2 regions of the Paenibacillus sp. NPDC055715 genome follow, and region 2 is predicted to be linked to the other one. Evidence: riboswitches for the same ligand, from Rfam matches in the RefSeq annotation. Region 2 holds a riboswitch; the other holds the start of a gene.
What was found. Region 2 has a riboswitch for cyclic di-AMP ahead of ACWGOO_RS11155 (3D domain-containing protein). Riboswitches for the same ligand answer to the same signal wherever they lie in the genome.

Region 1 (3,408 bases), on a different contig from region 2:
AAAGGTATACGGCAGAGAAGCTGGCATCACCCACATCGCCAAAATTTCCAGCACATTCGTCCAGGGACTTGGATTTTCAAAAGGATGCGCCGAATTGGCTCCCGCAAAACCGCCCCCGTTCGTACCCAAATGCTTAATCGATTCCAGCGAAGCAACGGGTCCCAAAGCAATCTGCTGCTGTGTTCCGCTCAACGTCGTAATATCCGCCGTAGGCTGAAGCGTCTGTGGTACTTTCAGTCCGACCAGCACCAGCGTAAGCACAAAGGCCAACGGCAGAAAAATCCGTATAATCGCTTTGATAAAATCCTGAAAAAAGTTGCCCATTCCTTCACCGCGCCGCGTCAATCCTCTCATAAAAGCCGCAGCAACCGAAAATCCGGAAGCAGCCGAAGTGAACATCATCATCGTAACGAACGCCATCTGCGTCAGATGCGTAAGCCCGCTTTCTCCGCTGTAATGCTGGAGATTCGTGTTGGTCATAAAGCTGATCACTGTATTAAATGCCAGTGACGCTTCCATATTGCCATTTCCAGCCGGATTACCGGGAAGCAGTCCCTGCAAGCGCAGCAGCACATAGCTGATCGCCACAAGCACGACATTCGTAGCAATGAAGCTCATAACGTACGTGGTCCAACGCATGCTCTCCAACTTCTTCAAACCTATAACCTTATAAATCAGCTTCTCCGTTCCGCCAAACACCCGATCCGTCCGATTCGGTTCATTTGAGAATACATGATAAATATAGGTGCCCACTGGTTTCACCAAGAGCAGCAATATCACAATCACAATTCCAATTTGCAGCAACTCCATCATCTATTCCCTCCTCCAAAATGCTCCTGCGTTTGGAACAACAGACGGGTTCATAGCACCAAGCGAGTGCACACGTTTGCGAAAGCCCGCTACCTCTGATGCCTCATCCTTGATCTGCTGTCCCCCGCCCGCTTTATCCTGTTTAGCTGATTAGAACTTTTCAGGATTCAGGAGTGCGTAGATTAAATACACAAACACAATAGCCGTAAGCGTAAGCACAACCATCATCCTTTTCGCCCTCCTTTGGAGGTCTGCGCATCACACCAGCGTACAAACATCAGTATCACTCCATAACTCACAGCCATCACGAGCAGCATGTATATATCCATCATGTTCATAACCCTCCCGTATCGGTCCTCAGATCGTCATTCTTACATCCTCGTACAATCACCATACAATGAATGCGAAAATTTTTATTTATATTACCTATACGACTATCCGTTCAGCAGGAAACCCACCTCTCCATTCAAAGTGTAGATCACATGGTCCGCTCCCAAACCTCGATAAATCCCTTGAGGATTATAGCCGTGCGTAATGACATAGATCGAATCTGATGTCAGCGGCCGGCATATTTGCAGAAAACGGCAAGTCAGATTCAAGCTGTTCTCGAACAAATACACGCAACCAATTTCTTTTTTGGGAAAATTCCATTTCCCTGCTTGCATCGTATTGATCCGAACAATATGCTCCACACCCATTTTTTTGAGCTGTCGTTCCTCCTGAGCGCTATTCGTAAGAACCGCAAACGCCAGTTTTTTGAACATAAGCAATTTCACAAAATTTCTGCCCGATTCATTCGGTGCAGTGACAATGATTAGCCGACCTTCCATCAGTAGCTCCTCTCCCGGTATAAAAAGACAACAAAAAGAAGCCAAAGGAAAAAGGCTTTCCTCCGGCTTCTTACATACCCATGATAAAATAAACCATGGCTGCACACGGCGGTTTGTTGCCTCTCCCTGTACGCTTACGAGGTTAGCTGTCGGATTCGGACGTGAGAGTCGCCCTATTTCTGGCACTTGGCCGGAAAATTCACCCCATGAGACACACGGACCTCTAAAAGCCGCATAGATCTCGTTTGGTTCCCCCGCTTTTGCAACTGCAAAATTCAGCGCTATAGACAATTCGTTGCTGCTTCATTCACTTCATTTGAAATTACGTCTGAATCATACACCCGCGCAAGGAATACTGTAAAGCTCACCTGCGGGGTTATAAATCCGCCTTTGGAGCATAAGAGATTAATTATAGCGCTTACAACATAAATATCCTTCTCCCAGCTCCTTCAAGCTCGGTTTTTCATCTCTTTTCAAAAATATCAGGCATGTCAATATTGGCGTATGGAGAGCATTTTTTGTCCTTTTTTTGTAAAAGAGAAAGAAAAACTGCTGTATGCACCTGATAAGCGCCGATTGAGCCTGTTTTTACGATGAGAAACAACGCAATTCGCCCCATTTGCAGTGCAATTTTCCGTTTTGGACAAAATACGATTTTACAGTTGCAGACGTCGCATTACATCTATTATAGACTTGCAAACCTTCGTTAAATTTCTTACAATTTAATTGTAGAAAACCAAATCAGGAGGGAAACCATGACCGTTTATGAATATGATGCACAAACTCTGCAAGGGAAAGAGATTCCGTTGTCCATATATGATGGTAAAGTTCTGCTCATCGTGAATACAGCCAGCAAATGCGGGCTAACCCCCCAATACAAGGCGCTACAAGAACTATATGACCAATACCATGAGCAGGGTCTTGAAATCCTGGGGTTTCCCAGCAATCAGTTTGCCAAGCAAGAGCCGGGTTCCAGCGAGGACATTTCGGAGTTTTGCCAAATCAACTATGGAGTTACATTTCCGATGTTTGCCAAAATAGATGTCAATGGCGATCAGGCGCACCCTTTATTCCGCTACCTCACCCAAACAGCTCCAGGCATATTCGGCTCCAAAGCGATCAAATGGAATTTTACTAAATTTTTGATTACACGCGAAGGGAACGTATTTAAGCGCTATGCCCCACAGACAACTCCGGATAAACTGGCGGGGGATATTGAGAAGCTCTTGCAGCAAAGCTGATAGGCCACTTCATCACCGTTCACAAGCAGCCAATCCAGGCGGCTGCTCCTGTGGCTAGGAAAAAGGGATATTTTAGTGCAGCTTATATAACAAAAAAAAGCATCCAATCACGTTAAAAACGTGTCAGAATGCTTTTTTAACTGTGTCTTGCATGTAATGCGGTCGAGAGGACTCGAACCTCCACGAGCGTACGCCCACTACCCCCTCAAGATAGCGTGTCTGCCATTCCACCACGACCGCAAATTCTAATGTTTCGAGGCAACAGGTTTATTATACTCCCTTGTATTCTATTTGTAAACATAAATACAATAAATATTTTAAATGAGCCGTTTAACCTGTCTGCAAGACCTGGAACACTATGTACGTACCGATCTGCATCCTCAGCTCACATCCCTCGATGGCATGGCTATCAAAAACCTTTATATCGTTGTTCAGCCACCCTATATGAGCAGCAACCGCCAGCGCGGGTGAAATTAACTGATTTCTTCGTCCTGCCCCATTACACGCCTCCAGCATCCCCCTGATGC
Region 2 (3,408 bases):
AGCATATTTTGGAGGCTACCGTCGGCTTTCGACCTAAGCTGATTCGTCCGCCCTATGGTGAAATTACGGAGCCTCAGATCCAGTGGGCACGTCGTCACGGCTACATGATTGTAAATTGGAACGTAGACTCCCTCGATTGGAAGGGACTGAGTAAAACACAAATTCAGCGTAATGTAATCCCGGCTACCGGACCAGGCTCCATCATTTTAATGCACGCAGGTGGAGGTCAAAGCTCCAATCTGAAAGGCACTGTTCAATCCCTGCCGGGTCTCATTCAATCGCTGAAAGCCAAGGGCTACAAATTTGTCACGGTTCCCCGGCTACTTCACACCTCGGAGCGAAAATAACAATAAAAGGGCTGTCTTACCAGCAGATGCATTCTGCTCGTGAAGACAGCCCTTTTTTTATTGACAAGTCCCATATATGAATCAGGACCCGCGATTAAGTTATTTGATATTAGTTTACATAAGATATTATGTTTTACATAAAATATTATGTTTTACATAAAATATTATGTTTATAAATTCATTTGCTTATACAGTCTATTTATCAATGACATACAGCTTCACATTTTGGAAACCAAAGTCATTCACAAAAGAAGGGCTGCCTGGAATGAAAATATCAATCCGTTTCCCTATAATGGCGCTGCCCTTATCGCGTGCTACCGCTACAAAAGATTGATCCGGCAGCCCTGGATGGGAATAGCCTGTAACCAGCACTTTCGTACCCAAGGGAATTACGCTTGGATCTACTGCAATCGTACCGAGCTTAAGCGGATTTCCGAAATAGTCCACCGCTCCCCATTTTCCATTTTCACTGGCGGCTGCGGAATACGCTGTGGCCTTCACGTCAACTACTTTGCTGTAATTAAATGTTTTGCCCCATGCTTCAACCTGTTGATCGTCACCTGCTGGCGCTTTCTCGGAAAGAAGCTGAGGCTTCGAATCCGAAGTGGTCTCTACCTTGTTCTCGTCCGGCACCTTAATTTGCACTCCTGCATATATATTGCTGGCGGCAACATCCGGGTTCTCTTTTTGCAGATCTGCTACAGATACCCCGTAACGTTGAGCAAGTAAAAAGAAGGTATCCCCTTCCTTGGCGGTATGAAGCGAAGCGGCGTTGGCTACTCCGGCTGTCTGCGCCAATCCTGCAATGGCTGTAGCCAGCACCGCAAATTTCATTGTTTTTCCAATACGTTTCAGATGTTTCAAAAAATATGTACCTCCTCTGTTATGCCTGCGAAGTTAGCTGTCGGATTCGGACTCAGGAGAAGCCCTATGCTTGTGCAATTCACCCCTAGGCAACCTTCCATCCATTCGTATGAAGAAGGATCAGAAGTTACTGCCGTTGTTACGTCCTCCGCACTTCCCATGGTTTTGGGTCCCACATCCAGCGTCTGTCGTAGCTGTCTGCTGCCCCGGTAAGTTTTGGCTCACTGTATAATATCACAATTTTGTAACCTTATCCGCATGAAAATGTTGGGAACCTTGAACATCATACTATACCTGTTGCAATTTTGTCATCAAAAAATCGAAAAAAGTTACAAAAATATGAACGAGAATGACAAAAAAAGAAAAAGCCCTCCCGTCAAACTTCCACCGCGGAGGGCTTACTTCATAACCTTAAAGAAGCTTATTTCTTACAAAACCTTGGCAAGAAAATCCCGAGTACGATCATGGCTTGGAGTACCAAAAACCTGCTCCGGTGTACCTTGCTCCACAATTTGACCGTGATCCATAAAGATAATGCGGTCTCCTACCTCGCGGGCAAAGCCCATCTCATGCGTTACGATGACCATCGTCATGCCACCCTCAGCCAGCTTCTTCATCACGTCCAGCACCTCCCCAACCATTTCAGGGTCCAAGGCGGAGGTCGGCTCATCGAAGAGCATCACATGCGGCTGCATCGCCAAGGCGCGCGCAATTGCAATCCGCTGTTTCTGTCCACCGGACAACTGATTTGGATAGGTGTCTTTTTTGTCTTCAAGTCCAACGGTACGCAGCAACTCCAACGCAATTTTCTCTGCTTCCTTTGCCGACTGGCCTCTAACCTGAGTTGGCGCAAGTGTAAGATTTTGCAGTACTGTTTTGTGTGGGAACAGATTGAAGTGCTGGAACACCATGCCCATTTTCTCACGAGTTGCATTAATGTTGTGACCGCGTGCCGTAATCGGCTCGCCCTCAAACAGAATCTCCCCGTCAGTCGGCTGCTCCAGCAGATTCATACAACGCAAAAATGTACTTTTTCCCGAGCCACTCGGTCCAATGACGACAACAACCTCGCCTTTGGCAATATCTACATTTATGCCTTTTAAAATTTCATTTTTGCCGAACGATTTACGCAGTTGTTTAACGGTGATCACTGGCTCTCAACTTCCTTTCCCATAAACCCAACAGCTTCGACAAGCTGAATGTCATTACAAAATAAATAGCGGCTGCGATTACGAACGGACTTAACCCTTGATAAGTGATATTCTTAATCGTTTGAGCCTGATACATAAGATCCACCATACCGATGGTAGAAATGATGGAAGATTCTTTAATAATCGTAATAAATTCATTACCGATGGCAGGCAGTACGGACTTAAACGCTTGCGGTAAAATGACGTGACGCATAGCTTTGCCTCGTCCCATACCGAGTGAACGGGCTGCTTCCATCTGACCACGGTCTACTCCTTGAATACCTGCACGGAAAATTTCAGCCAGATATGCCGAGCTATTCAGTGACAATGTAAGTATACCGGACTGGAGTGGGGAAAAATTGACGCCTAGCGTCAAAGCAACGCCGTAGTGGATGATCATGAGCTGCACCAGCATAGGTGTGCCACGCAGTACCTCTACGTAAGTAGTACCCAACCACTCAATAATACGTACACCGCTCATCCGAATCAAGGATATAATCAGACCAATGATAAATCCGAACAGCACCCCAAGCGCGGACAGCAACAGCGTGTTGCCGACACCTGTAGCATAAAAACTGCGATACTTCCAAAAAATATCTACAATGTTATCGGACGAGACTTTTCGATCGATACTAAGTAAACTTGCTTCTGAAGAAAACTTTTCGATGGCTCCTTCTGCTTTTAAACGAGCTAGCGTTTTATTGACAGAAGCGAGTAACTCTGTGTTACCCTTGCGAATACCTACAGCAGTTTGTGCTCCGCCATTTTCAGGAACGGCCTTGGCGAGTGCTACAGTCCCACCCATTAGATATCCTTTGGCAACCGTATCTTCAATAACAACCGCATTTACACGCCGGGTTTCAAGTTGAAGCACCAAATCAGATATTTTATCCAGTGAAGTTACAGAAGCATTTGGTATTTTTTGCGCAATTTCCTCTTGAATAGTCCCTTTTTGCGCACCTACCTTCTCACCTCTCAGGGCAGCCATTGTCGGATATTTATCCTTA

Region 1: linked by a shared signal. The riboswitch ahead of ACWGOO_RS04110 (hypothetical protein) and the one ahead of ACWGOO_RS11155 (3D domain-containing protein) in region 2 are both predicted to bind cyclic di-AMP.

What each region holds. Positions count from the first base shown of each region.
Region 1 is NZ_JBSHGA010000001.1:823,062-826,469, forward strand. It holds gene kdpA (potassium-transporting ATPase subunit KdpA) at 1-810, opposite strand, end outside; gene kdpF (K(+)-transporting ATPase subunit F) at 961-1,038, opposite strand; gene ACWGOO_RS04110 (hypothetical protein) at 1,245-1,640, opposite strand; cyclic di-AMP (ydaO/yuaA leader) riboswitch at 1,756-1,931, opposite strand; gene ACWGOO_RS04115 (hypothetical protein) at 2,104-2,259, opposite strand; gene ACWGOO_RS04120 (glutathione peroxidase) at 2,396-2,881, shown strand; tRNA gene ACWGOO_RS04125 (tRNA-Leu) at 3,039-3,121, opposite strand; gene ACWGOO_RS04130 (hypothetical protein) at 3,212-3,408, opposite strand, start outside.
Region 2 is NZ_JBSHGA010000005.1:207,381-210,788, reverse strand. It holds gene ACWGOO_RS11160 (polysaccharide deacetylase family protein) at 1-347, shown strand, start outside; gene ACWGOO_RS11155 (3D domain-containing protein) at 543-1,211, opposite strand; cyclic di-AMP (ydaO/yuaA leader) riboswitch at 1,219-1,392, opposite strand; gene ACWGOO_RS11150 (amino acid ABC transporter ATP-binding protein) at 1,640-2,362, opposite strand; gene ACWGOO_RS11145 (ABC transporter substrate-binding protein/permease) at 2,349-3,408, opposite strand, start outside.